DNA from 4 places in the Paenibacillus sp. FW507-14B1B genome. Region 1 is predicted to be linked to each of the others. Evidence: riboswitches for the same ligand, from Rfam matches in the RefSeq annotation. Region 1 holds a riboswitch; each other region holds the start of a gene.

What was found. A riboswitch is a leader RNA that binds a small molecule or an ion and turns the genes downstream of it on or off. The one in region 1 is predicted to bind cyclic di-AMP.
Region 2: it holds a riboswitch for cyclic di-AMP, as region 1 does, so the genes downstream of both, AC3WJJ_RS08715 (C40 family peptidase) here and AC3WJJ_RS04350 (C40 family peptidase) in region 1, are expected to answer to the same signal.
Region 3: it holds a riboswitch for cyclic di-AMP, as region 1 does, so the genes downstream of both, AC3WJJ_RS02745 (APC family permease) here and AC3WJJ_RS04350 (C40 family peptidase) in region 1, are expected to answer to the same signal.
Region 4: it holds a riboswitch for cyclic di-AMP, as region 1 does, so the genes downstream of both, AC3WJJ_RS24965 (resuscitation-promoting factor) here and AC3WJJ_RS04350 (C40 family peptidase) in region 1, are expected to answer to the same signal.

The regions. Positions count from the first base shown of each region.
Region 1 covers NZ_JBYSWS010000001.1:919,380-927,353, forward strand. Annotated here, with positions in the region: gene AC3WJJ_RS04335 (carbohydrate ABC transporter permease) at 1-741, opposite strand, end outside; gene AC3WJJ_RS04340 (hypothetical protein) at 943-1,263, opposite strand; gene AC3WJJ_RS04345 (GNAT family N-acetyltransferase) at 1,400-1,669, shown strand; gene AC3WJJ_RS04350 (C40 family peptidase) at 1,768-2,634, opposite strand; cyclic di-AMP (ydaO/yuaA leader) riboswitch at 2,637-2,778, opposite strand; gene AC3WJJ_RS04355 (endonuclease MutS2) at 3,388-5,412, shown strand; gene AC3WJJ_RS04360 (class I SAM-dependent methyltransferase) at 5,511-6,374, shown strand; gene AC3WJJ_RS04365 (RluA family pseudouridine synthase) at 6,380-7,111, shown strand; gene AC3WJJ_RS04370 (MarR family winged helix-turn-helix transcriptional regulator) at 7,225-7,647, opposite strand.
Region 2 covers NZ_JBYSWS010000002.1:131,196-139,169, reverse strand. Annotated here, with positions in the region: gene AC3WJJ_RS08725 (four-helix bundle copper-binding protein) at 154-483, shown strand; partial or broken gene AC3WJJ_RS08720 (transposase) at 583-945, opposite strand; cyclic di-AMP (ydaO/yuaA leader) riboswitch at 1,629-1,761, shown strand; gene AC3WJJ_RS08715 (C40 family peptidase) at 1,765-2,238, shown strand; gene AC3WJJ_RS08710 (phosphotransferase family protein) at 2,326-3,273, shown strand; gene AC3WJJ_RS08705 (2Fe-2S iron-sulfur cluster-binding protein) at 3,308-3,697, shown strand; gene AC3WJJ_RS08700 (VOC family protein) at 3,793-4,203, shown strand; gene AC3WJJ_RS08695 (response regulator) at 4,259-5,872, shown strand; gene AC3WJJ_RS08690 (sensor histidine kinase) at 5,887-7,674, shown strand; gene AC3WJJ_RS08685 (substrate-binding domain-containing protein) at 7,680-7,974, shown strand, end outside.
Region 3 covers NZ_JBYSWS010000001.1:625,105-633,078, forward strand. Annotated here, with positions in the region: gene AC3WJJ_RS02735 (DUF7507 domain-containing protein) at 1-374, shown strand, start outside; gene AC3WJJ_RS02740 (hypothetical protein) at 371-2,059, shown strand; gene AC3WJJ_RS02745 (APC family permease) at 2,157-3,980, opposite strand; cyclic di-AMP (ydaO/yuaA leader) riboswitch at 4,116-4,273, opposite strand; gene AC3WJJ_RS02750 (DUF4179 domain-containing protein) at 4,606-5,754, opposite strand; gene AC3WJJ_RS02755 (sigma-70 family RNA polymerase sigma factor) at 5,747-6,298, opposite strand; gene AC3WJJ_RS02760 (copper amine oxidase N-terminal domain-containing protein) at 6,450-7,298, shown strand; gene AC3WJJ_RS02765 (NAD(P)H-dependent flavin oxidoreductase) at 7,392-7,974, opposite strand, start outside.
Region 4 covers NZ_JBYSWS010000009.1:44,664-52,637, reverse strand. Annotated here, with positions in the region: gene rsmI (16S rRNA (cytidine(1402)-2'-O)-methyltransferase) at 1-468, shown strand, start outside; gene AC3WJJ_RS24980 (AbrB/MazE/SpoVT family DNA-binding domain-containing protein) at 576-830, opposite strand; gene AC3WJJ_RS24975 (HD domain-containing protein) at 1,153-2,442, shown strand; gene AC3WJJ_RS24970 (TatD family hydrolase) at 2,523-3,290, shown strand; cyclic di-AMP (ydaO/yuaA leader) riboswitch at 3,491-3,705, shown strand; gene AC3WJJ_RS24965 (resuscitation-promoting factor) at 3,978-5,192, shown strand; gene rnmV (ribonuclease M5) at 5,312-5,863, shown strand; gene rsmA (16S rRNA (adenine(1518)-N(6)/adenine(1519)-N(6))-dimethyltransferase RsmA) at 5,860-6,744, shown strand; gene yabG (sporulation peptidase YabG) at 6,879-7,772, shown strand.

The sequences.
Region 1 (7,974 bases):
CATCCCACCGATCGTTCCCATAATAAGCATAAAAACAAAAATGGGTCGTAGATAAGGAATCGTTATATACAGCCACTTACGATAAGTACCAGCCCCATCCACTTCGGCCGCTTCATAAAGATCACGTGGAACACTTTGAAGTCCTGCAAGAAAAATAATCGTGTTATACCCGAGCGCTCCCCATAAGCTCATTAAGACGATACTGTACTGTGAAACATCCGGGTTCGTGAACCAACCGACAGGATTAAGACCAATGAGGTTAATTATGAAGTTAATGAGTCCCTCTTTAGACGGGAAGAACAAGAATGAGAACAGAAGACTTGTAGCAACACCTGATACCACGTTCGGCAGGAAGTATACTGCTTTGAAAAAATTCCTTCCCAGATGCCACTTAAGATTGTTAATCATACTTGCAAGGATGAATGAGAGTGCAATACCAAGAAGTACGGACCATATTCCCATGACAAATGTATTTGAAAGCGCTTGCCAAAATATCGAATCCTGTAATGCATAACTGTAATTGTTCAATCCCACCCACTTTCCATTCAAAGAAAGTCCTGATGTCTGGTGAAAACTCATATAGAGAGCCGCGAACATGGGGTAGATCGCAAATGCAAGCACACCGATAATCAATGGAGCACTAAATAAGTAACCCATCCAATCATTTCGATTAAATCTGAATTTTCTTTTGGACAGAACGCTTGGGTTAGAATGCACTTTCTTTACTGGGGTGGATGACAAATACCTCCTCCTCCTCTCTTGAATGACAACCCACTGCACTGGAACACCAGATTACTTATCCTTTCTGTAAATGGTTATGAGGACGAAGCTAGATTATGATGTTTATTTATATGTAAATATTTCCCTTAACTAAAAGAAGCCTGTGGAAAAATACACAGGCTTTTATGTCATTTCATTCCATCAGATGATCTTACAACATTCTTATAACAATAGACTGATCGTTAGTAAGTTAAACAAAGCTAACGGAAGAATGGGATTATAGGCGGGATACGGGGGTCTTGGAGGTGGGAAACCCGGATAGAATCCACGAGAACCACCATTATCAATATTTAGATATACGAATTTTGCGTCCACGCCTACTATGATTCCCTCGATCATCTCATTATCGACCGTCTGTATCCGCACTTTACGATTTACAGCGTTTTTGCACGTATGATGTACTTTTTCCTTGTGCTGCATCAATGAGTTCGCTGTATGTTGGTCGCATTGATACACGACTTGGTGATTCGAGTATGTTGTCATATCGTCACTCCTTTGAATTATCCTTACCTCATCATATGCAGACGCCTAGCATAGGGTGTATTGCCTATCGAGAATCGTTTAGAGCGTACTAAATTCGGGTAAATAAAAAATAGATCAAAGGAGGTTTACATCCATCATGGAAATTCAGTCAGATACCGGACGATTCTATATCAAAGAACAAGGAAAGAACGTTGCCGAAATCACTTTTACATCCCTCGGTAATGATGTTATTAGCATAGATCATACTTTTGTTGACTCTTCATTAAGGGGTAAGGGAATTGCCGAGAAGCTTATTCGTAAAGTCATCGATTATGCTAGAACAGAGAATTTGAAAATCAATCCCGCTTGCTCCTATGCAGCATATCATTTCGATAAATTTCCCGAAGATCGTGACCTACTACATTAATTGACGGAAATCCCCCAAAATATATTGCCACAAAAAAAGGGCTGTCCCCGATTTGTCATCAATGATGACGTGGAGACAACCCTTTGCTATTCACGATATTAAAAAATTCGGTTTGCACCATTATATTTCGGCCCCCAATAGGAACTGTTAATGTTCGCGATCGTAATTCCTTTACTTGTAGCCGAAATAAATTCATTATTCCCAATATAAATACCTACATGCGAAGTTGAAACTTTATTGGTGATAAAGAATACCAGATCACCTTGTTTAAGATTGCTTTTTGAAACTGGAGTTCCATGGTTATCATGCATCGAAATGGAACTGTGCGGCAAGCTCACACCCATTTTTCCATATACATAACGAATGTAGCCAGAGCAGTCAAATCCTTGCGATGGAGAAGAACCGCCCCATACGTATTTAACACCTAAGTGTTTCTTAGCTTCAGTCACTACCTGGGCTCCTTTGGATGCGCTTTGCGCTGGAGCTGTCCAAGCTGGTTTATAGGTTTTGCCATCTGTACTCAACATAGCAATATTGTTCTTAGAATCCCATTTGAGCGTGAATCCGAATGTTTCAGTAACAAAACGAAGTGGAACGTATGAACGTCCTTCAACCACACGCATCGTTGTGTCCATTCTAACTTGTTTGGAGCCAACAGTAGCAATGCTTGAACCTGACTTCAGTACAATTGTGGTACTGCCTTTTTTAATCGTTACCTTAACTATGTATGAGTTAACTTTCTCATATTTAACCGTTGCACCCAGCTTTTCTCCGATCATGCGAATCGGTACCTGCGTATAACCTTTTGCGTCAATAAATGGTTTCTGGTCCGGGAATGATACTAGTGAATCATTAATTTGAACCTTTATGGAAGACGTTGCGGCACTTGCAAAATTAGCACTAAGAGCGAATGATGAAGCAACAATCGCTCCGGATAATAGAAGTTTCTTCAGTATGTTATTCATGATGTTTTCCTCCTTGTTGCTTCCGAGGTTAGTTGCCGGATTCGGAAAGAGGTATTTCCTAGTTTATAAAAATAAACATTCACCCCAAAATTAAGTTCCCCCGTACCAAACGTTATGCTCGCTTGGATTCAGCCATTAGTTATTCCAAGTTACTCATAATAAGGTAACACATCCAGCAAGACAATTTACGTCTAAATTGTGTCCGTTTCATGAAATTATGAATAGATTGTAACTATTTAAACGTAAATTGATACTTTTTCGATACCTATAACAACGTCAATGACTGGCTGAAATTTTTAAAATTACTTCATATATCAACTTGACTTTCACCTATAAAAAAATTTATATTTATTTCATACCTTCTATTTAAGGAGAGATTTTGATGTCGGTGAGCGTTCTTAACTAACCAAATTTCATAAGACTGGAAATTTCTTGAATCATAGTCCGAAATGGCTATGTTTATTTTCTTGTGGATTTTTCCGTCTATGCAATTAGTTAAGAACTACGGATATCAATTGAAGCCCAGGATGTCTATCCTGTATATTTGGCGTCTATTTATCCGTGCTGAGTGTTCAGCGCGGATTTTTTATGAGTATGCTGTTATTTTGTCGGCATATTCTAACTAGACATCGTATATGCAGGTAGACTTGTCTAAAGGCAGAGAGTGAACCTATGGTTCATTCTCTGCCTTTTTTTGTTGCCCGGGGCTGCTTCAGGAATGTATAAATCACAAAAAAAGGAGTTATGATCCCCATGAATTTAACCACCCTAAAACAACTTCAATACGATAAGGTGCAGCAAGACTTGGAACGATTCGCTGTTTCGTATGTTGGTAAAAGACATATTCTTGAGATGAAACCACTAACCCAGCTTAAAGCTGTCCGCCATCAGCTTGATCAGACTGCGGAAGCTCGGACTCTTCTCCGTGCAGGCGCGAGTGTTCCAATCCCATCACTTGAAGGTATCGAGCCCGTTCTACAGTTACTTGGAACAGGATATGTGCTCAGTGAAAGAGATTTTACACACATACAGCAATTTTTACGCAGCTGTAGACAGCTCATTCGTTATATGACTAGCAAGAGTGAAATTGCTCCTACAATTGCCTCATACGCTTCCTCCATGTATGAGTTAACACCGCTTCTAACAGAAATTGAGCAATGTATTCACGGCGGTCGTGTTGTTGATGCAGCTAGTAAAGACCTGGCAAAAATTCGCAAGAAAATCATCGTGTGTGAAGAACGGATTAAACGCAAACTGGATAGCCTACTTCATAAACACAAGGACATTATGCAAGAGTCGCTAATCAGCAAAAGGAATGGACGATTTGTTCTACCTATTAAGAAAGAACATCGCAGACTGGTGAATGGCACTGTGCTTGATGAATCAGCAAGCGGCCAGACCGTCTATATTGAACCAACCGAAGTCTCTAGTCTTCAAATGGAGCTCAGTTATCTTCAATCAGATGAAGCTCGTGAAGAAACCAAGGTATTGAGTGAATTAACCGCTCTCGCCGAGAAATATAACCATGAACTGAACTTGAATACCGACACCGTAGGATTATATGATTTCATCATCGCAAGAGGAAAATATGCATTGTCGATCGGCGGAAGAGACGTTCAGCTGAACGATCAAGGTGTTATTTCACTTAAACAAGCTACCCATCCTCTGATCGGGTCTCACATGGTTCCGTTGGATTTTACAATCGGACACAATTATCGGTCTCTAATTATTACAGGACCGAACACAGGCGGTAAGACCTTGACACTGAAAACGGTAGGCTTGTTAACTTTGATGGTACAATCCGGCTTACTCATACCTGTAGAGGAGAATAGTATGTGCAGCGTATTTGAACATCTCTCCGTCGATATCGGCGATGGACAGAGCATTGAACATGCACTCAGCACATTCTCCGCTCATATTAGAAATGTTAAACACATTCTAGAGACCGCCAACGGCAAAACCTTGATTCTCTTAGACGAAATGGCTTCAGGTACAGATCCTGGAGAAGGGGTTGGACTTTCTATCGCTGTGCTCGAAGAGCTCTATCGCCGAAGATCAACCGTGGTGGTAACGACTCATTTTACCGAAATCAAGAATTTCGCCACAATGACATCTGGTTTCGAGAATGCAAGAATGGAATTTGACACGGAAACACTAGAACCGAAGTACCGATTAAAGATCGGAGAAGCCGGACAGAGTTACGCTTTTGTTATAGCCGAAAAATTAGGTATCCCATCTGCGATCATCACCCGCTCGCGCCAAATATCAGAAGCAGGGCGAACCCAGGAAGGTACAGTATTCACGAAAGACAGCAAGTCTGTGAGTGAAAAAGATACAACCTACAGTGAGATGACACTTGACTCCACTCAAGCAGATCATCTGATTAAGGACACATCGTCACTAGAGAAAGCTTCGGCGCCACTTCATCAACTAGAAGACAAAATTGAACATCAAGCGGATCATGATGATAATCCCGCTCCTGCTCGGTCACTTCCTTCCTATCAACTAGGAGATAGTGTATACGTGTCATCAATGAACCGGACAGGTGTTGTCTACGAAACGATTGATTCTCGCGGCATGGTGGGAGTTCTTATACAGAAACAAAAATTCAAAATCAATCACAAACGTCTCAAGCTGCATATTGCAGGCAAAGATTTGTATCCGGATGACTATGATCTGGACATCGTTCTCGAAAGCAAAGAAAATCGCAAAAAGCGAAAGCTCATGAATCGAAAGCATGTCGAAGGACTAACCATTGAAACAAAACCAGAACACTAAGAAAGAAGCGAGAAGCTCATATGCACAAGCTGTGGCAATATACGCAGTAAATGTTGTACAATAAAGCTTAAATGACTATTTGAAGGATGGTTTTCAACATGTATGTAGCTGATGATTGGAAAGATTATGAAGTTATAGATACGGGAGGCGGAGAAAAGCTTGAACGCTGGGGTGATGTGATTCTGCGTCGTCCGGATCCGCAAATTATATGGCCTCTAAAGAATGATAGTGGTGTATGGAGAAATGTGCATGGTCACTACCACCGCAGCTCGTCAGGTGGCGGTAATTGGGATATGAAAAAGCAACTTCCTGAGCGTTGGAGTATCTCTTACGATCAACTCAAATTCCATATTCGCCCGACAAACTTCAAGCATACCGGCTTGTTTCCTGAGCAAGCTGCGAACTGGCGCTGGATGATGAATAAAATTGCTGATGCACAGCGTCCAATTCGAGTTCTAAACCTATTCGCCTACACAGGTGGAGCAACGGTCGCTGCGGCATACGCTGGAGCCCAGGTTGTTCACGTTGATGCGGCTAAAGGTATGGTCCAATGGGCGAAGGAGAACTTGGCTTTATCCGGTCTGGCAGACCGTCCTGTACGGTTCATTACAGATGATGTATTTAAATTCGTACAACGCGAGCAGCGCCGTGGTAATAAATACGAAGCCATTATTATGGACCCCCCTTCTTACGGTCGTGGACCTAGCGGAGAGACTTGGAAGCTGGAGCAAAGCTTATATCCGTTCCTTGAGAGTTGTTTAGATATTCTATCTGACAATCCACTCTTCATGCTGATTAACTCGTATACAACTGGCATATCACCCACCGTATTGAAGAACATGCTCTCTATGACCATGCAACCAAGATACGGTGGCAGCATTAGTGCTGGTGAGATTGGACTTCCAATAACCAACTCTGGCCTGAATCTTCCGTGTGGCATTTTGGGTCGCTGGGAATCTTAGTGGCTATGACTCACATGAAAGATAAATATCCAGATATCCCAATCCTGTATGAGGATAATCATGTACTAGGCGTCAGTAAACCTGTAAACATCCTCTCTCAGGAAGATTCCTCCGGAGATCCGGATATGCTGACGATTTTGAAGGATGACATAAAGGTTCGTTACAACAAGCCCGGGAATGTATTCCTTGGACTCATTCACCGTCTGGATCGCCCAGTTGGAGGCGCTATGGTCTTCGCGAAGACGTCAAAGGCTGCTTCTCGCTTGTCAGAAGCTGTTCGTAGCCGGAATTTTCGCAAGCTATACGTAGCTGTAGTGCACGGAAGAATGAAAAAGCCGACCGGACGACTAGTCGATACGCTTTACAAAGACAGCCGCAGCAACACAGTCAGCGTCGTTTCTAAAGGGACTGAAGGCTCTAAGGAAGCGATACTTGACTATACTGTTCTTGAGACAGCAGGTGCTATGAGCCTCGTTCTAGTTGAGCTTCACACAGGCAGACCTCATCAGATTCGTGTCCAATTCAGCCATGCCGGCTGCCCTCTTTACGGAGATCAAAGATATGGAAAAGGGTTCAACAAAGCTGGTCAGCAGATCGCTCTTTGGTCAGCGCTTGTCGGATTCCCACATCCGGTCACGAAGGAAGAGATACGCATTGAATCGACTCCTCCTGACATGCATCCGTGGAATTCATTTGATACTGCTCGGATCCTTGAAGAGTTAAAGAACTATCAATAGACCCTTACACGAGAACCCCCCTGTAAGATCATGATATCTTACAGGGGGGTTCCTATTTCATCAGGTTAAAACTCCTTGTAGGAGCGATTCATTCCCTCGTTGTAACCCCTAATCTAACCAGCTTCCTGCGGAGCAGCACTAACTTTACCCAGCAAATAAACGAGGAGCTGTTGATTATGTGAAGAGATGCGGTTAAGTACATGTGACAAATAATCTTCTCTAACTTGCATCCCTCGCAAAACCTCTGCTCGTCCACGTTCTGAGATCGTAACCCAAACGATTCGTCTATCTTTTTCGTCCCGTTGCCTGATAATCAAATCATTCTTCTCCATCCTGTCAAGCAGCATCGTTACAGCAGCCGGGCTTGTTGCCAAATAAGGTATGAAGTCAGAAGGCTTCATTCTCTTCTGTTCCTCTAATACTTCAAGCACTGTGAGCTGTGCTTCAGTTAATGCAGGTGCAAGACCACTCTCCATATGAAGTCTATAATCCTTGGCCAGCTTAGACCATACTTTTGCAAATTCGTTCGTATGCATCATCATTAACTCCTTCCTCTCCATGAAAAAACTACGAATAATCAGCTTAAAGATTACAGTTCAGCGACCAGAATATCCGGTATTTTATATGATTAACTTTCGTGCCATAAGCTTCTTTTTCCTGCTATTTTTGATAAAAAATATAATCTCTAAGCATCCGACAAATGCCGCTAATCCTTTACTGACAAGCTTTTTCAGACATCTCACACATTCGACAAGAGCCGTGCAACTCTCCCATCAAACCTTCTTCGGCATCAAAAAAGACACCGAATTCCATAACAGGAATTCAGTGTCCATTAGTGCAGTAAAACTATATTGTCTACTCAA
Region 2 (7,974 bases), on a different contig from region 1:
AAACGACTAGTCAATGAAAGCTCGATTGTGATGTATTTTGTGAAAATTTTGTGAGTATATATCCATTCTACACAGAAACCACACAATTTCTGTTTAATAAGAGGTAGCCTCGTTTGCAAAAGGTGAAATTCGATTCTGAAGGGAGAACTACCTATGTCACATGAACAAATGCAGAAATGTATCGATGAATGTCTACGTTGTATGCAGGCTTGTAACCACTGTTATTCCGCTTGTCTGGAAGAAGAACATATGGAAATGATGAAGGAGTGTATCCGCCTAGATCGAGAGTGTGCAGATTTATGTGCCTTTGCAGCACATGCAATGTCTATTAATAGCTCTTATGTCAAACAAATCTGCGAGGCATGTGCAGAAATGTGTGAGAGATGCGGCAATGAATGCAAAAAGCATGATCATGAACACTGCCAGCGCTGCGCCGAGGCATGTTTCAGATGTGCTGATGCATGCCGAGCTATGGCAGCTTAAACGATATTAGTAGAGTTAATAGTAGATTCTTGTTTAAAGAAGCAGCTCACATGAGTGAAATATGGAGCAAAAAATAAAGACATGGTGGAGTCAGGGAGGTTATCCCAGCACCGCCATGTCTTTATTTTGGTCTATTGCCGCCTTCTTCAACAGTTTATGGGCGAGTGAAAGCCATCCGACCTCAAGGCTGACTTTCGACAGGCCTCGAAGCAGAAATCGTCTAAACCCTCGGTTGTTCTTGATTTGCCCAAATACACTTTCCGGTTCCATCATCCTTCAAACCGACAGTGCGTACCCTTTCTCACTTCTAAGTTTCTCACGAGCTTGTTGTTTGTACCGAAGGTATTCCATGCTTACCGTGATTTCACGATTCCCTTTAGCTTTGGTGCAAGCTTCTTTGAGTGGACAACCTTCACAGCTTTCTCCCCGGTAGTGTCGCTTTCGAATCTCATATCCGCTCTCTGTCGAGTACCTTGGCGATTTGACGAGAGGAATACAGTCGCTGGGTGTAGGCGTAAATGAGGATCTTGGTGAGTTAGCTATTTCGTCCTCCACCTGATAGGCATCCTGGAAGATTCGGTCATCTAAGCGATTGACCGCTTCATTGACTACACGAACAAGGTGATTGGACGGAATGTCGTCCTCTAAATCCATTGGCAGATAAAATTGATCAATGGTATATTGAATGTACAAATCCTTCTTACATGGTTGGTCGTACTTCCATTCTACTAGAGGGCGGTTTCCTTCTGTTATCTGTCTTTGAATGGTATGCACGAAGCAGCGGAGAGAACGAAACGATTCCGGACCAGCGGTAGCGGTCGCCTTTGCCCCCGAATTTCTTCCTTGCTAGAATAATTCCCGGAAATTTGGGGGCAACAGCGAGGGGAGGAACGTTTCGTACGCGGAGCATCTCACAACAACAAACGAGGCCATCACGCAAGATCCTAGATCTTTTGGGACAGCCCCTTTTTGATGTCTTAATTTGAAATAACATCTGGTATAGTCCAACCGTTTACGGATAGGTAAAAAATAGGGGAATGATAGTGAGAGAAGGAATAAGTAGAGGAAGAAATTACATTTTTGTCACTCATATCATTGACATATCTAGCCAAAATATATTACAGTATGATAGGGTTACAAAATATTAATGAATTTTGCCGAATTTCGTTTTTGAAAACGGGGGAACCGATCCGGGTGAATTATTCTTGCAATAGAGGGAATATAGGAGACCTTCAGCCGAACCCTTAGCTAACTCCGTAGGCACCGAAGGGAGAAAGTGTTTTGAAGAAAGTCATTATATCATTACTAGGGTCTGCACTTATTTTTTCTTCTGGCGCCTTCACAGCATACGCTGATATGCCAAAGCTTCAAAGTCAAGTAACACAGTTGGTTGGAACTCCGTATAAATGGGGTGGAACAACGGAAAGTGGATTTGACTGCTCAGGATTTATTCTGTACATAATGAATCAATATGATCTAGATTTGCCTCGTACATCCGCTGCACAAGCCAAAGCGGGGACTCATGTAGATCAAGAAGACCTTCGAATGGGAGATTTGGTATTCTTTAATACAAGTGGTCGTGGAGTTTCTCACGCAGGAATTTATGTCGGAAATGATCAATTTGCTCATGCATCAACAAGTAAGGGTGTAAGAATCAGTAAATTGTCTGAATCTTATTATAAGACTCGTTATGTAACTGCACGTCGAGTGATCAGTCAAGAGAATTATGTGCAGATGGTAGGAACTATTAATTAATAATGAATCAAAGCCCGCGATTAATATCGCGGGCTTTTTAAATATATGATCGTATTTCAAAGTGATGAACATGGAGGATTAATCGTTATGTCTTACTTATTTCGAAGAGAAATTAACAACTGGCATTCCTGGGGAGCTGTTTATCAGTCCATAGAAGATTTCAGGCTATTAATAGAAGAAATATTTGCAAGAGAACAACTGACTGGAGCAGAGCATATCTCTCATTTGAAGCCAGGAACTAATGCGGTGTTCAAAACAGGGGAATATGTCATTAAGATTTTTGCGCCATCAGAATCGGGTTTAGATACAGACTCAGATTACAGAGCTGAACAAACAGCAATGCAAAGAGCCATCCAGCAAGGGATTCATACGCCATCCATTGTTGCTGCGGGCACGTTAAAAGATAAGTATGCATTCAAATACCTCATTATGGATTATATTGAAGGGGAAAGTGCTGGCGATGTCTTCACTCAATTAACTCTCGAAAAAAAGAAACAGTTCATCAAAGAGCTGCAGCATAATTTATCGAAGTTAAATATTCGTCCTGATGAAGAGTTTAGTCGTGAATTCCTTATAGATAGAGCAGTACATAACGAGAGATGGCATATTGCAGCACCCGAAGTAAGCAAGCAAATTAAAGATTACCTAAGAGAGTATAAGATTCAAACTTATGTTCATGTGCATGGTGATCTAACAGGTGACAATGTACTGATCAACACGATTGGACAGCTCTATATTATTGATTTCGCTGATAGTACAATTGCACCGGTTGAATATGAGTTTCCTCCGATTATATTTGAATTATTGCAAAGTGATATCGAAGGTATTTTTGAGTTTATTAAGGGGCTGGGGATGAAGTATAATGAGTTTATTGATCGATTATTTGCAGGAACGCTGATGCATGATTTTGGTGCGAATTTTGTAAAAGCAATTTATGAGAAATATACAGGCAGAGAAATTACAGAACTGAATGATATTTTTGAAATCAAGAGATTGCTCCATAAGCATCTTCTGCCGAATTCCCTAATTACATAAGTTTAGTCTATCTGATTGAGGAGGGAAGTACAGCGTGTTTAAATTTTGGAAAGGTCGGGAGAAGAAAGAATCTGTTCTTGAAACTTCCGAGGCATCCACTCCTACTAGACAAGCAAGTACAGAAGAGAAGCTTGTCCTGTTACGAGGAAGGAACACCGAGCAGGATGTTGTTCCGGTTGTCGGTATGACGATTCTCGAACTTGCAGAACGGAATGAAGTTGATTGGAACTCTTTTTGTAAAAGAGGGACTTGTGCTCGCTGTCGTTGTCATATAAGTGAAGGAATGGAGTATATGTCCGCTGCGAATGAAGCCGAAGAGAATAGACTGGATCCTGAAGAGATCGATGATGGTTATCGTTTAGGATGCCAGACGAAATTCGAGAGAATAGGCGTTGTTTCTATTAAGCACGCACCATACTTCTAATCATATTTCATCATGATCGTACCCGGAGGCCTGTAATCAGGTTATCCGGTTTTTTTATCTTAAATACAATAACAGTTCAATTTGGAGGGAATATGATGAAGCGCTACGAGAGGGACACACACTTCTCTATATCGCAGAGCCCGATTCAAAACAAAATAGGTAGTGTCTTTGTACCGGTTCGAGACCTTGAGGAATCTCGACTGTGGTATTGCCAGCTCCTTGGGCTAAATGTAATGGAGTGTGAAATTTTGAATGGACATTTATGTCCTCTCCCTATGCAAGGAACCGGACTCATCTTAGACACAATGCCCATGTGGGGAGGCGAGGAACCGGGTGGAGCACCACATATTACAACGCCTGCATTCATGCTACTTACGAATGATTTGGAAGCAGCATTCGCCTACGCTGTGGAAACAGAAGTTGATATCGTGACGACGATCGAGAATAATCAATGGTTTGTTATTAAAGATCCGAATGGGAATCTTCTCATGATTTGCAAGGAGTAATCAGGTACATGCTCATCCGTACATTATATCATTAGGTTGGTTGGGGGCGTTTCAATTGTATAAGATCATCATAGTGGATGATGAACCCATTGTCCGAGAAGGAATTAGGGATCGTATTCAATGGGAAGAACATGGGTTTGTATGTGTGGGTGTAAGTGAGAATGGACAAGAGGCCTTAGAAGTCGTTGCTAGTCTTCGACCAGATGTCGTATTAACCGATATTTATATGCCTTTTATGGATGGACTGGAGCTCTCCCGACGCATCGTGGAGCTGTATCCACGAACGAAGATCATAATTTTGACGGGATATGATGATTTTGAATACGCACAGCAAGCTGTGAAACTACAAGTCACAGATTTTATTTTGAAACCGGTTACATCAGCGGAACTCCGTGAGATACTGGATAAATTAAAAGTCGAAATGGATGAAGAGCGTGGAAATCAGGAACATCTAAATCAATTGAAACAACAGTTAAACGAGAGTCTTCCGCTACTTAAAGAGAGATTTCTTGAACGTCTAGCGTCCTCAGCACTGAGCGATTGGGAAATATCGAGTAAAATGGCATACTTCGATATTGCACTGACCGGTCCTTTATTTGTAGCTATCGCGGCAGATATGGATGAACTGCGTCCTGATGACCATGGTACCGATAATGAGCTGTATGCTTTTGCTGTCTACAATATTATTCAAGAAATTATGAGCGATGAATCCGCTTCTGCTGTATTTCGTTATAAAGGGAATAAGGTTATTACTGTATTATCCGGAACGGGAGAAGAGGCAATATATACACGTGCCCAAGAAATGGCCGAGGCCATTCGCAGTTCCATTAAACGCTATCTGTCCTTTACGGTAACGGTTGGAGTGGGAACGATCTGTCGTGAACTGAAAGATCTCAGACACTCTTGCCAAGCTTCTGTATCGGCGCTGGAATATCGTCTGCTAATGGGTAGTGATCAAGTTGTAAGTATATTAGATCTAGAGAATAGAAGTTCAATGCCACTATATGACGGAACGAATGCGGAGAATGCCCTTGTATCTGCTATAAAGACAGGTACACCAGAAGATGTTGATCTTTCGATCAGTCGGTTGATCGGAGAACTTAAACATGCATCGATATCCATTGAACAGTGCTACATTCGAGTGCTGAGGGTGATGCTGGCTGTACTTCAGGCATTGCTGGAAATCGGCTGTAGTGAGAAAGATTTACTCGGTAAGGAAACTCGTCTATTAACAGAGCTGTACTCTTTTCGTTCATTGGAAGAGATAGAATACTGGCTCAAGGATATGTGTGAGAAGGCCATCCAAGGAGTCGTTGAAACACGTAAGGATATTTCGCGTCATCAGATGTCAGAAGCGGTACAATTTATTCATAACAATTATGATGATACAGAGCTTTCCGTAAAAACGGTGTGCAGCCGGATTTTTATGAGTGCAAGCTATTTCAGTTCTTTATTTAAGGCCCATACCGGAAAGACTTTTGTAGAATATGTAACCCGTATTCGATTGGAGAAGGCTAAGGAGCTGTTAAAGCATTCTTCATTGAAAACCTATGAGATTGCTATGAAAACAGGTTATCAGGATGCTCAGTATTTCAGTGTGCTCTTTAAGAAATATACGGGGGATACGCCGACTGACTACCGCCAGAAGATGATGGCAGACGGTGCATGATGATGTGGCGTAATATGAAAATCAAAAGTATCCAATCTAGAATAGCAGGCACCTTTGTCTTGCTTGTTCTGTTGACGGCATTACTGCTCATATTTATCTCCTACCGATTATCGGAATCGGCTGTGCGAGAGACGGCTGAGAGTTACACAGCCGAATTGATCAATCAAGTAAACGCCAATATACAGACTTATATTACAGGCATGAAGGATATCTCCTTGACGGCAATGAATAATCCGGACGTGAGAGAATACTTGGCGTATGCCCAATCACTTTCACCAAAAAAATTGTCAGCGCTAGAGTCCAAAATATCAGAGTATTTTCACTCTATTCTTGTCTCTAGAAAAGATATTACATCGGTTAATATATTCGGCTACAATGGGACATTTATTTCGGATCGGCGCGGTGTGCAGTTGAATCCGAACAGTCCACCAGCAGAACAGTCTTGGTACCAGCAGGCACAGAATGCGGCTGGGCAGGCCGTGATTTTTTCATCCCATGTCCAGCCAGTTATCAAAGATGAATACCACTGGGTGGTCTCGCTAAGCCGTGAACTACGCGGGATAGATCGTTCACAAGGACTTGGTATTCTGCTTATAGATCTTAATTTTAAAGTAATTAATGATATGTTAAATCAGTTGGATCTTGGAAATAGAGGCTATGTATTTGTTGTGGATCGGGAAGGTAATATTGTGTACCATCCTCAACAACAGCTTCTATATAGCAATTTGAAGACAGAGCAGATAGAACGTGTACTCCAAGAACCAAGCGGTGGATTTGTTACTCAAGAGGATGGTGTAAGTCGGATATACACCGTTAAGGATTCGGGATTCGGTTGGAAAATTGTCGGAGTGTTTTATGAGAATGCACTGGTTGAGAACAAAAAGAAAATGAAGCTCTCTTTTGCAGTAGCTGGCTTGTTCTGTTTAGGAGTAGGTGTGATGGTCTCTTATCTCATATCTCGGAATCTGACAAGGCCGATAAAGAGATTGCAGGAGAATATGAACGAAGTGGAAAAAGGAAACTTCGATATCCGTGTTCCAGTTGGACATTCAAAGGAAATATCCAGCTTGGCCCGTAGTTTTAATCTGATGATGATGAAGATCAAAGAATTAATGAATCAAATCGTTGTTGAACAAGAGTTCAAACGCAAGAGTGAGCTAAATGCCCTTCAAGCCCAGATCAATCCGCATTTTCTCTATAACACACTCGATTCAATCATTTGGATGGCTGAGGGTAAGAAGCATGACGAGGTTATTCTGATGACATCAGCGCTAGCTAAATTATTCCGGGCATCACTGAGCAAAGGCCAAGAGCTGATACCTTTAGCAACTGAAATCGAACACATTACAAGCTATCTCAAAATCCAGCAGATGAGGTATCAGGATAAGATCGAATTTACGGTCCATATTGATTCATCGCTTAAACGGTATATGACGCTTAAAGTTCTACTTCAACCCCTTGTAGAAAATGCGATCTATCATGGGGTTAAGAACAAGCGAGGAAGGGGTATGATTCATATTCATGGAGCTCGAATCGGTCATGATATTGAGCTTCGGGTTATAGATGATGGAATTGGTATGGATGAGGAGACCATACGAACGATCCTTTACCCATCAGATTCACATAATACGAGCAAGGTAGGGGTTGGGATCGCGAATGTTCATCAGCGTATTCAGTTATACTTCGGTTCAAAATATGGATTGTCCTATAAAAGTGTCCTGAATGAGGGGACGACAGCGATTGTGACTATTCCTGCAATTCATTTTGATGAACAGGGCAGTAAGGAGGAGGAGTTGGCCTGATCAGAATGTTCAAATTACGTTACATTGTTCTAGCATTTATAGCGATGATCATTGTGGGCTTTTCCTTAAATGCATTATGGATAAAAGAATTTTCAGCAGGATCCAAGAAGATTATTGTTGTATTGAAAGCTACGGAGGAGATTGAGTTCTGGCGAGTGTTAACCGATGGGGTTCAGACAGCTTCTAAAGAATTTGACGTTCAAGCATCAGTGATAGGCCCACCTAAAGAGATTGAAGTTGATCTACAAATCTCGATGATCGAACAAGCCATTCAAGAGGATCCAGATGCAATCGTGATGG
Region 3 (7,974 bases), 290 kb from region 1:
ATCAAGCAACCATAAATTATACGTTCCAGCATCCGGACGGTGAGATCCGTACAGGTACGGCATTATCGAATGTAGTAACAATTCCGGTCTCTTCTCCAGACATTTCGGTTGTCAAGAGCACGCAATCCATTGATGCGGTCGTTGGTGATATCATTACGTACAGTATTAGCGTAACGAATAACGGAATTGAAGCTGTCAATAACGTCGTGCTAGTTGACCCTGTTCCAACAGGCTCGGTCTTTGTAGCGGGTAGCGTTACCGTTGACGGTCTTTCACGGCCTACCGCGAATCCGAATACGGGCATCACTATCGGTACAATTGCTCCAAACGTAACGGTAATCGTTACATTCCAGGTACAGGTGACGACACTATGAAGTCCGGACTGACCCCAGATTTTATACTAAAAAATCAAACCATGGTCCGTTTTAGTATTAATGGGGCAGAGTCCGTAGCCTATTCCAATACGGTCGATACTCCCTGGGTCGGTCCAATCTTGAAATTCAATAAATTTGTGCATGAGAAGATAGTTACACTCAATCAGACCATAACTTATAGCTTCACGATCCAGAATGATGGCAACCGTGATGCGGATATCATCTTGTATGATACTTTACCTAAGGAGATTTCCTTTATCCCTAACAGCTTGTTAAAAGATGGTGTTCCGCTTCCGGGTGCCAACCCGAATAATGGTGTTAACCTTGGAAAAGTATATATGAACTCTTCGATTCATGTCGTTTTTCAGGTGATATTAGTATCCATCCCTCCTTCACTCGAAGTCAGCAATATGGGAAGAGCCGACTATAAGTTCCGCTCACTAGAAGGAAGGACGATTACTGGTACAATTCACTCCAATTCGACATCAATCACCGTACTCCCCTATTTTGTGTCACTGATTGCAGAAGTCAGCACAAACCAGACGTTCAGCGGAGATATAATTACCTATCAGCTATTGGTACTGAATCAGGGGCATGTTGCTCTTGCCAGTTCGGTGATCTATGTTCCGCTGCCATCAGGAGTGACGTTCGTTCCAGGTAGTGTCGTGATTGATGATATGCATAATCCAACGATTCAACCTGAGGATGGTATACCTCTGGGTACTATTGAACCTGGTGCTTCGATATGTATCAAAGTCAATCTTCGAATTTGCGATTCGGTGGAGATTAATCCTTTTCCCCTGCAGGGGTATTTACAATACTCGGTTGATAGCGAAGAGCTTTCGGTTCAGTCGAATGAACTTTTTGTGAATGTAATCCAGCCCATCGTAATTATCAGAAAAAGTGTTAATAAGCAGAGAGCTACGATCGGCTGCACACTTCGTTACCAATGCGACATTAGCAATGATGGCGATTTCGCCGTGGATGCTACCCTAAAAGACCTTCTTCCGAAACACCTATCTCTCGTTCCTGGAAGTATACTTATGGATGGTAATCCAGTACATGGAGCCAATCTTTCACAAGGGATATTTCTAGGGACAATAAGACCGGATCAACAAGTGAAGGTGACTTTTGATGCAATTGTAGAGAAGATAAAAGCTCCTCCCCCAGCATCCATTGTTGCAGAAAATCAAGCTTCTGTTACGTTTACATTCCGTATTCCAGATGGTCGTCTCATTCGTCAAATGTCACTTTCCGATAAGGTCACCGTTGAATTGTTAGCTCCAAACTTCATGGTAACAGCCGTTCCGGATCATTACTTGGTTGGTCTTGGCGAATTACTATCGTTTACGATTACGGTCAAGAATACTGGATCACTCGCAGCAGAGTTCAGCTTGGACGGATGGAATCAAGACATAGACGTTTTTGAGAAAGGTGTGGTCATTCTAGAGGATGAACACGAAATTCCGCTTCAAGGCTGTCCTTACCCACTAGGTATCCTGAATCCGGAAGAAACCATTCAATTCTGTTATCTAACTAAGGCATCAGAGGCCATTGATGAAGAAATTGAAGATGTGACCGGGTACTTTCTGTTTACTTACCTTACAGAAATCGACGAATGTATGTACAGTGGCGATTTCCGATCAAGCATGATTAACATTTTATTGGATATGGATAACGAATAATGGGTTTAATCTTTTGATTGTTCAAAAAAACAGCGTTGGCTTTAAAAAAAGCCTAACGCTGTTTTTTTCGTGTATTCAAGTGGGGAACTTATATCATCTATTTCTTTAAGTGATATGGAACTGTCGTAACAATGACATCCTTCCGATACAGCAAGTATGCACGAATCATAAGACTGGTTTGGTTATGAAGTAGGTTTTGCCAGCCTTTTTTAGGAATGAATTGAGGAATTACGACCGTTACTTGATATTGAGATTCAGCCGCTTTACGCTGCACTGTATCAATAAATTTACCTAATGGCTGAATAATACTCCGGTATGGAGAATTTATCGTCACAAGCCTAACATCGGGTCTCCACTTCTTCCACTTTTCTTCGAATCGAGTTAACTCTTCTCTTTCAAACGGAATGTAGAGTGCAATAACTTGGTCAGCTGATAAAGACTTCGCATAGTTTAATGAATGCTCAACGACATGAGTTATTCCTGACACCGGCAGAATAACAACATTACCTTTGATTTCAACCGATGGTTCACAAGTTGAGATGCGCAGTTGTTCACCAACAGCATCATAATGCTTCTTAATTCGATAGAACACATACACGATGACCGGTAAGAATATAAAGAATGGCCATACCTGTGAAAACTTAGTCATGAAGAACATTAGGAATACCGTTAAACTGATCAATGCTCCTATTGTATTAATCAAGAGTTTTGGCACATATCCTGCCGGTTTCTCACGAATCCATTTCAACATCATCCCTGTCTGAGAAAGTGTGAATGGTATAAATACACCCACTGCGTATAAGGGAATGAGGTGCTCGGTTTGACCATGAAAAGCAATAATCAGCAGTATGGATAAGAAGCCGAGAATCATAATACCGTTCGAATATCCTAACCGATCTCCCCGTGCGGTAAACATTCTTGGAATAAATTTATCCTTAGCTAGATTAACTGCAAGAAGCGGAAATGCTGAATAGCCTGTGTTGGCAGCAAGAATAAGAATAAGTGCTGTAGTTCCCTGGATAAAGAAGTACATAAAATTACGTCCAAAAGTCTGCTTGGCTATTTGAGATACGACGGTCTCCTGCGCTGTTGGTGCTATCCCATAATAATAGGCAAGGAATACAATCCCTGAGAATAATACAGCTAACAGGATTCCCATGGCCATTAGTGTTCTTGCTGCATTTTTAGGTGCAGGATCTTTAAAGTTAGGAATTGCATTGGAAATCGCTTCAACGCCTGTGAGTGCCGAACTTCCTGAGGCGAATGCCTTTAAGAGTAAAAACAAACTAATTCCAGCAACTGGCGTACCGATCGGAGCATGTAAATCTGGAGAAACATGCCCCGTGAATATATTGTACATACCCACCACAATCAAAATAAATAATGCAAATACGAATAAATAGACAGGGTATGCTAACACCGTAGCAGATTCGGTTACTCCACGGAGATTTAGAATTGTGATCAGTATGACAAATGCAACAGCTATACTCACCGTATGTTCATGGAGTGCTGGAAATGCCGAAGTTAATGCATCTGTTCCTGCTGAGACGCTGACCGCTACAGTCAAAACATAATCCACGAGTAAAGAACCCCCGGCAACAAGTCCAGGGAGAACTCCTAGATTTTGCTTAGATACAACATACGCTCCACCACCGTGCGGATAAGCATAAATGATCTGACGATAAGAAAGTATCAAGGCCGTTAGTAGAACCAATACTCCGATCCCAATAGGTATTGAATACCAAAGAGCTGCTCCACTTATTGTAATGAGAACAAGTAGGATTTGTTCAGGACCATATGCCACGGATGATAAAGCATCCGAGGATAGGATGGCTAGTGCTTTTTTCTTGTTAAGTTTTTGTTCTCCTAACTCGTTCGATTTCAATGGTCGACCTATCAAAAGTCTTTTTAATGCTGCCATCGTTAGTTCACCGCCAGTGGATAAAATTATAGGAATGGATGTGTCTTACGGCGTCCCGTATCAGCATTTAGGCACATCAAAAAAGCCACAGGAAAGTTGGACTTTCCCGTGACTTGAAAAAACAAAGTTCACGACAAATCCTCTTTCATAACGCTTACGAGGTTAGCTGACGGATTCGGGATCGAAAGTATCCCTACACTTAGCAACTAGCCAAGTGATTCACCCCTGAGATGAGATTAGCCTCATCTTAATGGTTCCCCCGCTTCTGATTAAGAATTCAGCGATCTAGGACTATTCAATGTTGCTTCCAAACTGGAATCACATTCAAGATTATGAATGAATCTTACTCCCATCCCGTACTTACTGTAAAGATCCAAAGAGACACAAATCGGTTTAAAAATACCGGATATCATTTCATGATACCGATTACAAAGGCTCAACACCCTTATTATCGTGAATTATCTCGATTTCGCTCTTGTTATTAAAGAAAAAAAGAGAAGACGCATTTAGGTCTGCTCTTTTCTTTTATGAATGATCTGATTTTGAGCCAATAAGGCGACTTAATGTGGACTTAACACGAACGCTAGGTGCCTATTCTCCATATAGGATCAACTTTTCAGAACTCTCATTTTATTTTAAGCTCAATTACAGGCTCTTCATGTTCCTGTACTGTTGTTTTTGATCTGTTGAGTTCAGGAGATAACTTCAAAACGATTGATTGGGGCTCATCCAGCATATTGCTGCCAAATACATACTGCATCCCGTCCTCAGTTCCGCCTCCTGAGATACTAGGCGCTTTGTACATTTTCCCTTCAGCCGTTTCTGAGACAATTTCATGGTGATTAAGCATTTCGCTAATTGAAGTTCTAGTTTTAAAATTATTTGTTTTCCCAGGATTATATACGAATGTAGCTCTTGTCATCAGCGGAGAAACTTCAACCTTGGATAACAACACTTGATGATCGCCAAGCATAAACGATTGATCCGGTTTATATATCTCCGTCTTGGTTAAAGAAAATTTCGGGTCCAAGTCGAACTCTACCTTTATTCGCTCTGAATAGTTCATCTCTGAACGGATCGTGCCTGTCTTGGGATCAGAAAGCTTACCGGGATCAACGGAGGCAATTTGGAAATCGACTTCAATACGATTCGGTAAAGGCTTACTACGATCAAATTCTAACGTTGAACGCCCCTGCCAGCTCTGACCTTCCAAGCCACCAATTTTCGACGTATTCCCTAGATAACGACCTGTTTGTATGTCTGTCATGCGAACACTGTTCACATCATATATTTCCCGAGTCGAATCTGATGTAGCCGTATACAACAAGATTAACTTGTTCTCGTCTGCAGTAACGGCATCGATGGTAATCTGGTAAGGTCCTGATTTCGCCGACTTGTTGATCACCTGTATATAGTCATTTCGTATCGCAGACTCCAATGTACCTCCATCAATATCGTAGGCGGCCATACTCTTAAACTTATCCAGGGTACCCCAGTCCATCGTTCTTTCATTGACTACCTGTGCTGTTTGTGCTGGCTGCGGAGCGTGGGTGTCCATCAGCGGACTAAGTAACAATAAACCAATAGCCATGATGGTTGTGAGGGATATAGCCGCCATTTTCATCGTAAAAGATCGTGATTTCCGTCGTGTCCGTCCCATCGCAAACCCACGCTGAATGGCATATGTCGCATCCATAGGATGTAAGTGCTGCTTCTGTTCTTGTTGGATAACGTCTGCCTCAGTAAACATAGCTTGCTCTTCCTGACTAGTCATCTTGCCATTCCCCCCGATTTTTCATTAATTTCCTTAATTGCTCCAGCCCCTTATGCTGCCAGGTCTTTACCGTCCCCTCTGGCTTGCGGAGAATCGCAGCAATCTCTGATAATGTCATGTCATTGTAGTATTTTAGAAGCAGCACATGGCGATACTTGGGTTTCACCTCTTTCAGAAGAGACCATATCACAAGTCTGTCATGATTGAATCCTTCAAAAGCATGTTCACGAGTGGCTTTTTCCAACTCTTCATCAGGCAACAGTACTGCCCGTTTACGTCGTCTCTGTTCATCAATACAAACATAGATCAAGATACGAATGATCCAGGCTTTGAATGCCTTCTTATCTTTTAATGTTGAATGCTTAACCCATGCTCGGCAAGTCATCTCCTGCACGGCTTCGAGGGCATCATGCCGATTGCGCAAGTAACTATATGCAATACTAATCAGTGTATCTTGGTGTTCCATAATGGACTGGTAAAAATCGGTCTCCTCATCCGTTCCTGCCAGCACCACCTTTTTCATCTCGGCTTGGGAGCCCATCATGATCTCCTCTCCTTTTCCTTTCTCTATAAAACGTTCTGTAAATGAAGACGAGCAAACACGTAAAACAGTTTTTTTATTTGAATTTAATAACTCATGGGTGTAATGTACAACTAAGATATTGGATAAGTTTAGTAATCATAGGAGGGGTTATGTGTTTAAACGAGTTACTTTAAAGTTGGCTGCGATCGTTTTACTGTTCGTACCCGTACTTTCATCTCCGGTTTATGCGGCGAAACAAGATGCTAACATAGACCATGGGCTCATACTCAATAATCGTGTCTTCATTCCATTACGAGCTGTCTCTGAACAATTCAATATACCTGTGAAGTGGTATCAGAACGAAAAGACCATATCCTTACAAAAAGGTGATACTAAAATTCTACTAGCGACAAACGTTAATCGAGGAATTGTGCTTACTCCATCTGTCTCTGAAGATCTTGAATACGACCTTAAATATATTGAGACTGACTCTCCGGCTCAGATTATTGATGGCTCTACTTATGTCCCGCTTCGATTTATAAGTCAGTCACTAGGTGCAAATGTGACTTGGAATCAACAATCCAAAGAAGCCCATCTTACATTGGATGGCTTGCAAATTGTGGTCAACATCAAGCAACCAACCTATGAAACCGTCCAAAAAATTACAGGCACTCGACTGCAGCAACTATCTCAGAAATTGAATGAAGCAGCAGACCTATCGTTAATTAAAAATATAAATTCTCATTTCAAAGCATCTTTTACGGATTATTTCATTGATTCCATTATGAAGAATAACGAATTAAGATCGACGGATTTAAACCAAGAACCTCCAGTAACCACTGTTAATTATACAAGTAAGAATTCCGCTATCTGGATACAATCTACGGTACTCGGTCCCACTTTAACTGGTGATCAGGATTATGTAGAGGATCGAATCTGTAATTTGATCTATATCAATGGAGTATGGAAAGTGAATAGCGTTGATTTCAAGTTACGGCTAATCCCTTATTTGGTTCAATAGCGATACAAATCAATTAAAAAATAGACAGCTATCAGCTGTCTATTTTATTGACGAGGAAGATTTTTCTCTTGTATAACAATTCCTTATTCATGTTTAACTTCCCCACACTCTTCGAATACACTCAGCTTCCTTAACCATTCTGTTTATCAACTCAGATACGGTTGGGATATCATGTATCATGCCTGTGACTTGGCCTGCCCAACCAAAGCCTTCCTCCTTATTCCCTTCGCAAATCCACCGTTTGTTGGTTTCACCACTAATATAATCTTTTAGAGCTTCATATGTTGGTGAGACTTGCTCGATTTCAATTATTTTGTCAGCGTACTCATTTCGAAGTACTCTGGCAGGAGAATCGATTGAGCGTTTTATGACGACCGTATCCATTTCAGCACTCTCTATTAGCGCCTCTTTATAGGAATAAGAAGCATGAACACATTCCTGCGTTGCAATAAATCGCGTACCCATTACAATTCCCTCTGCACCAAGTGCGTGAGCAGCCATCCATCCTCGACCGTCTCCGATCCCTCCTGAAGCTAGAACAGGTATTGATACGGCATCAACAACCTGAGGAACGAGTACCATGGTTCCAACATCGTCACGCCCCAGATGTCCTCCACCCTCTTGTCCCACCACGATTACTGCAGATGCTCCTAATTGTTCAGCTTTTTGTGCCTGT
Region 4 (7,974 bases), on a different contig from region 1:
TCGACCGAACGTTTTACGTTTGTAGGATTTTTACCTAGAGATAAGAAGGATATTATTGCTCAATTGTCTATTTTCCAAGCCGCACAGGGTACGTTATTGTTCTACGAATCCCCCCACAGGGTAAAGAAAACATTAGAGATCATGCAAGAAGTACTTGGTGATCGCCAAGTCACTCTTGCACGCGAATTAACCAAGAGGTATGAGGAGTTTGTAAGAGGATCAATTCCGCAATGCTTGGATTGGCTAGAAGAACATCCACCACTTGGGGAGTACGTTATTGTGGTTGAAGGAGCAAGTAAAGAAGAAGAACTACGAGAACAAAACTCTTGGTGGCAGGAACTAACCCTTGAAGAACATGTGAAGCATTATGAAGACAGTGGAATGAGCCGAAAAGATGCGATGAAAAAAACGGCATCCGATCGGGGAGTCTCCAAACGTGATATTTATAATTCTTTGTTAGATAAATAACAAAAAAATACCTTCCTTCGGCTGGGTTCAAGCCGAGGAAGGCATCAAGGAGATATGAAAAAGGTTAGAATTAACAATTTGATTAAAACTATTATATACTATGTTTCTTAATTTGTCACAGGTGATGGAATTTCAGAGATACATTCGTTACAAACAATTTTACCTTTGAAGTAAGTTACATTCTCTGCGTTACCACAGAAGATGCAAGCAGGCTCATATTTCTTGAGCATAATGCGCTCACCATCAACGTAGATTTCCAAGGCGTCTTTCTCACCAATTCCTAGTGTACGGCGGAGTTCAATTGGAATAACGACCCGTCCTAGTTCGTCTACCTTTCTTACAATACCTGTTGATTTCATCATAACTGATTGATGCCCCTCTCGCCATAATTTAAAAAAGTCATAATTCGACATTGTTCTATGTTTTATGTTATTTATAGTACCAACGATTCCCAAATCAGTCAACCTATAATTTTGAAAATAAGAAACTTATTTACGAAATTATAGTGAACAAAACCCTCTATTTTACTAGGAAAATGTCAAATGTAGTAGGTTAATTGACTTCGTTTTACTCATATTGATTTGGAAAACACCTTTTTACTTACTTCGACATCATTCGACATTATATATCAAAAAAAGTGTTAAAGCGATGAATTCGTAGTTTAGGAATAGGAGATGAAGGACCATGCATTTGCCAATTAGCGAGGAAAAAGTGTTTAAAGATCCGGTTCATAACTATATTCATGTTCAGGACGACATCATTTGGCGGTTAATTAATACACCTGAATTTCAGCGGCTTCGTCGGGTAAGGCAACTTGGGACTTCCTTCCTGACATTTCATGGAGCTGAGCATAGTCGATTTTCACACTCACTTGGTGTATATGAAATAACGAGAAGAATCATTTCTCAATTTGAACGAAGTGGTTATCCAGATTGGCCGAAGGAAGAGCGTCTATTGACATTATGTGCGGCACTGCTTCATGACATAGGCCACGGACCTTTTTCTCATTCTATAGAAGAAGCATTTCATATGAACCACGAGGATTGGACCTGTCGTATTGTTCTTGGAGATACGAATGTGAACAGCGTTTTACGGGAAGTGGACTTTGAATTTCCGAAAAGAGTAGCCTCTGTTATTAACAAGACATATGAAAAGCCTATTGTTATTAATCTCGTTACAAGTCCCCTTGATGCAGATCGGATGGATTACTTGCTACGAGATGCTTATTATACCGGCGTTAATTATGGAACTATTGATATAGACCGGATACTGCGTATGCTTCGTCCGTATCGTGATCGCGTAGTTGTGAAAGAATCAGGCATGCATGCTGTAGAGGATTATCTGATGTCCAGATATCAGATGTATTGGCAGGTATATTTTCATCCCGTTACACGGAGCTCTGAAATTATTTTGCGGCAAATATTCAAAAGAGCAAAGGAGCTATATCAAGAAGGATTTATTTTTAAATTTATGGTAGATCCACTTCCTTCTTTATTTGAAGGCGACATTACTGTCGGTCAGTATTTGCGTTTAGACGAGGCTTTGATACAGACAAGTTTTCTACAGTGGACTGAGGAGAAGGATGAGCTTCTGAGTGATTTATGCGGTCGTTTTATGAATCGTTGTCTCTATAAATATGTAGAAATCGACACGATTGATATGGAGACCATCGACGGGATCCGCCAAGCCTTTCAAGAAGCGGGATTAAACCCGAAATATGACTTTGAGATTGATTATCCAACCGATCTTCCTTATGATGAATTTCATTCAGGCTCGCCTGAGAGTGATAAACAGATTCTGCTACTAGATAAACATGACCATGTACGGGAGATTTCTGAAGTATCAGATATTGTACGTTCCATTAGTGGAATCCATCGTGGACGCTACCGCTTGTATTTTCCCGAGGAAAAGGTAAGACCTGTACTAAACACGTTGCCTAAAGATATCGCTTCTGTGTTTGAGCAAATTAAATAATCAGCATCAACAGAATAGTAAATAATAAACACCAGCAGTTCTTTGGGCTGGTCTGCGACATGAGAGGAGATTATATCATAATGTTATTCGACACACATACACATCTAGATGCCCCTGAATTCGACGAAGATCGCGAGGAGGTTATAGGTCGCGCGCTTGAAGCTGGCGTAACCCATATGATTAATATTGGTTTTAATCGAGAGACGATCCCTACCACCATGAAATTAGCGGAAACTTATGAATTTATTTATGCTGCTGTAGGTTGGCACCCTGTAGATGCAATTACGATGAAAGACGGAGATTTAGAATGGATCACCTCTCTTTGCCATCATGAGAAAGTCGTGGCTATCGGTGAAATCGGCCTGGATTATCATTGGGATACCTCACCTAAGGAGGTTCAGCACCAGGTTCTTCGTTGTCAGATTGGACTTGCTCGGGAACTGAATATGCCGATTGTAATTCATAATCGGGATGCGCATGAAGATATCGTGAAGATTTTGAAAGAAGAAAAAGCATCTGAGGTCGGAGGGGTGATGCACTCATTTTCCGGCAGTTGGGAAACAGCCAAGTTGTGTCTTGATATGGGCTTTCATCTTTCATTCGGGGGACCCATTACGTTCAAGAATGCAAGACAGCCCAAAGAGGTCCTAGCACAGGTTCCATTGGACCGATTGCTCATCGAAACCGACTCTCCATATTTAACACCACATCCGTTTCGCGGGAAGCGAAATGAGTCTGCACACGTCCGTCTTGTAGCAGAGGTGGCAGCTGACATAAAAGGGTTGTCTCTGGAAGAATTAGGTTTAATTACAACCAGAAATGCAATGGAACGATTTGGAATAATTTGAAATCGAGAGTAAAGCGGATGAAAAACAGAGCATTAGCGACCAATTAAAGTTTTTTAATCAAAAAAGGCGACTATATTACAATATTTTAACCTTTTACCTGAAAAAATGTGGTTGATTGTTGCTTTACAACCTGTATCGAAACAGGATATCATCTTTTCAGTGATAGGAAGCTGATCGAAATTGAACAGCTGAATATTTTATGAACCGTCTCGCTTAATCTCCAAGTGAATTTGGAGAACGGGGGAACCAATACATGGATAGCTGGCAGAGATGCAAAGCTGAACTGTATGTGATTTCTTTTTGGGTCTTTGGGGTGAATTTGAGGGCAGCCGCCATGAGCGGATGACTTGAGATAGGGCGTCTCTCTTACGTCCGAACCCGACAGCTAACTCCGTAAGCGCAAGTAAGAGAGGCAAACTCGTGCATACCATTTCCAGATTGTAGACATCAGGAAGCCACGAAAGAGTCTCTATAACTCTTTCTTTGGCTTTCTTTTATTTTAGAATATTGGAGAGGGTGCCGTCATACTGTTGGTAAACAGGAGGTGACGGTTGTGTGGACGGGAAGACGGGGAATAACGCAGGGTGTAGATAGATAGCAGAGCACTCTGTGAGACAATTTGCTATAGTCGCGTCAAATGCAATCATGCGTTACCTAGACGGCGGGGCTATGAAGGAGGATGACATAGTGGGCATTTTTCAACACGAAGAGACCCATGAATCACAATCATCCAGCATGTCTTACGCATTACGATGGAAGCATGAGAATTTGCGTCAACTAATGCTGGCCGCCATTGGCGCCATCGCAATTACATTGCTCGTTATGCTGGTTGCTCACAATCGGGCGGGCAAAGAGATTCAACTTGTGGTTGATGGCCGAATCACCACAGTAGAAACCCATGGAGCTTTGCTGCATGAAGTGCTGGATGAGCAAGCTATTTCCCTGACTCCTCAGGATGAGGTTTCTATGCCGTTAAATGGTGTACTCCAAGATGGAGACCGTATTATTATCAAACGCGCAATACCGGTTACGGTGAACGCAGACGGCAAACAAAATACAATATTTACTACCCAAGATACGGTTGGAAATGTACTCAAAGAAACGGGTATTTCAATCAAGGGCGAAGATACAGTGAAACCTTCTCTAGATACAAAACTTGTCGGTCAAGAGGAAATCAGAGTCGTGCGCGTCACGAAACAAACTGTTAAACAGACTGAGAATCGTGCTTTCCGAGTGATTAAGACGGCAGACCCTTCTTTGGAAAAAGGAGATAACCGTGTATTGCAGAGTGGAGCGCCAGGCATTGTGGTCCACCACATTGAGAAGGTATACGAGGATGGGAAGTTTATCTCGAAGAAGGTTATTAAGAAAGAAGTACAGCGGAAGACGAAGGATAAAATTATTGCAGTTGGAACTAAAAAGGTTGTAGTGCCTGAGAAACCAGTTGTCGAAACTGTATCTGCACAAGCAGATAAAGCAACTGTATCCAGAACGGCTTCTACACCATCCCAAGCGAAGTCAGCAACTAAATCGGTAGCCACTAAGGAAAAAGCGAATAATGTGGTGTCTAGAGCCGGTGTTGATTTCGAATATAAAAAGGTATTAAATAACGTTTCGATGACAGCATATTCTGCTGAAGAGAGTGGCATCGGTACCCGCACTGCTTCTGGTACTCGTGTAACGGAAGGGCGTACGATTGCAGTGGATCCGAATGTGATTCCGATCGGCTGGTGGGTATATATTGAGGGCGTTGGCTTCCGCCGTGCTGAAGATACAGGTGGTGCCATCAAGGGTAACAAAATCGATGTGTACTATGATTCACTTAAGGCGGCACTTAATTTTGGACGCAAGAGCGGTCGCACGGTTTATGTGATCGGTCCAGTTAAGCCGGAGCTTAACTAACGCATGATTTTCGTTTTACAATGCCATGCTAATGCTATACTATTTAATTAATATGAATGTGATGCTAAGAAGAGGATGATTTATCCTCTTCTTTTGTTTTGGGAAGGAAGAACGTACGAATGATCAAAGAAGTGATTGTCGTGGAAGGCCGGGATGATACAGTTGCCATCAAACGGGCAGTAGAGGCAGACACGATTGAAACCGGGGGATCGGCCATTAACAGCCGTATACTGAAACGAATTGCGCTAGCACAGGAGCGGCGCGGAGTTATTATCTTAACGGATCCCGATCATGCAGGTGAGCGAATTCGCAAGATCATTGATACCAAGGTTCCTGGATGCAAACACGCTTTTATCCCAGAAGCAGACGCAACACGCCGAGGAGACATTGGGGTGGAGAATGCTTCGCCGGAATCTATCCGGCATGCCCTTGAACGCGTGCATACGTCGTTTGAGGGATCAGAGAGCTTGATTGGACTTGATGACTTACTTGAAGCGGGTCTAATTGTGCATCCTCAGGCTGCTGCCAGACGGATGATCATGGGCAATCTGCTTGGTATTGGGTATTGTAATGGCAAACAGTTTCACAAGCGTCTAGCCATGTTTCAAATATCACGCGAAGAATTTGCATCAGCGCTTGCCCAGCTGGAAGAGGGAGGTACGGAAATATGACACGTATTGAGGAGATTTCAACCCCGAGAAGAACGAAGGAGATTATTTCGCGCAATGGTTTTTCTTTTAAGAAGAGTCTAGGCCAGAATTTTCTTATCGATCAAAATATATTGTACAAAATTGTAGAGGCTGCAGGCCTGGATAAAGATAAAGGAGCGCTAGAAATCGGACCAGGGATTGGTGCTCTAACAGAGAAGCTTGCACAGACTGCAGGAGCGGTTACAGCCGTAGAGATCGATCAGAGGCTTATACCAATCCTTAAGGAGGTTCTAGAACCCTATCCGAATGTACGAGTGCATCATGGAGATGTGCTTAAAGTGGATCTGCAAGAGTTGTTCCGCGAGCATTTTGACGGTGTATCTAAGGTAAGTGTTGTAGCGAATCTGCCGTATTATGTTACGACTCCGATTCTGATGAAGCTGCTCGAAGAGAAACTGCCACTGGAGAATATCGTGGTTATGATTCAAAAAGAAGTTGCTGTACGTATGGCAGCTTCGCCAGGAAGCAAAGACTATGGTAGTCTGAGCATCGCTGTTCAGTATTATAGTGAGCCGAAGCTTGTATGTACGGTTCCTCATACTGTATTTATTCCTCAGCCGAATGTAGAGTCTGCTGTGATTCGTCTGCAGGTTCGGGAGAACCCTCCAGTTGAGGTTGATGATGAGGCTCATTTCTTTGAGGTGGTACAGGCTTCATTTGCTCAGCGTCGTAAGACGATTGCTAATAACCTGAAGAGCCGCTTTTTCCCAGGAGAGGGACGTGAGCGTTTGGAACAGCTATTACAGGAGGCTGAAATTGAGCCATCTAGACGTGGTGAGACACTTAGTATCGAGGAGTACGCCCGTCTTAGCCGTGTGCTGCTCAGCGCGGGTATACGTTAATAGACAGATGAAGCAAGGTGAGGCGCAGCTATAGGCTGCGTCTTTTTTATTTGGAGCTTTCTTGGATATTTTGCAAAGGTATACGAACCAATCGATACAGATGCCCATACGATGGAGGTAGGGGTGATATTGTGATGAATTTTGGAGACTTGGTCATTCGTAGATCGTACGGCGGCGATGTCACGTTCCGAGTGGAAGGTGTGCAGCAGAACACAGCCATCATCAAAGGAACGGACTTTCGGCTGCTGGCCGACGCGCCCCTTGGGGACCTGGTACAAGTGCCGCATCCTACGATGAGCGAACGGACGAAACAGGCGCAAATTAAAGCGAATGAGTCGTTAACCCGCCTGCAAAAATACCGCCAGGAGCAAAGCGAAAGGCGTCTGGCAGATTTAAGAAGTGAATGGGGATCCGGTGAGAAGGGCTATTTTGACGTTCCCGGTAAGGTGTTGCATCTTGATGGAGATCCCCTTTACTTAAAAAAGAGCCTTAGCTTATACAATCAGCTTCGGGTTCCAGCTGAAGGTCACTATATCCACGAGTCGACCATGGCGGAAGCTCTGTACCGCATGTTGCCGCGTGTTCGTCCAGATATTGTTGTTATTACTGGGCATGATGGTGTCTTGAAAAGAAGTCAATCTCGTGACCTATATAGCCTGGACAGCTATAAAAATTCTCAGAACTTTGTGCAAGCGATCCAAGTAGCAAGGCAGTATGAACGAAATTTGGATACGCTTGTTGTTGTGGCAGGAGCATGCCAATCTCATTTTGAGGCGCTATTACAGGCAGGGGCTAATTTTGCAAGCTCACCAGGACGTGTGCTCATTCATGCACTTGATCCCGTTTATGTTGCTGCTAAAGCGGCGTATACATCCGTTCGTGAAACAGTCAACATGAATGACGTGCTACACAATACGATAAGTGGCAGTCAGGGCGTGGGCGGTATTGAGACCCGTGGGACTTATCGAATTGGGTTGCCGCGTCTAAATGACCTATCTACGCTGAAAGTGACTCCATCGGTTAGCTAAATACAGTGTTCAAGCTCACTTTCGCAGAAGTGGAAAAAAGAGTATCTAAAAAAACCCCTGTATTAGGGGTTTTTTAGGTTCAAGTTAGACATACTACAAACGAAAAGCATCAGGTATTTGTCAGCATGCTTATAAAGAGGACAAGCTGTGATAAATTGAGCAATATGTACATATTTGTTGTCGGTTTTGCGCATAATAACGG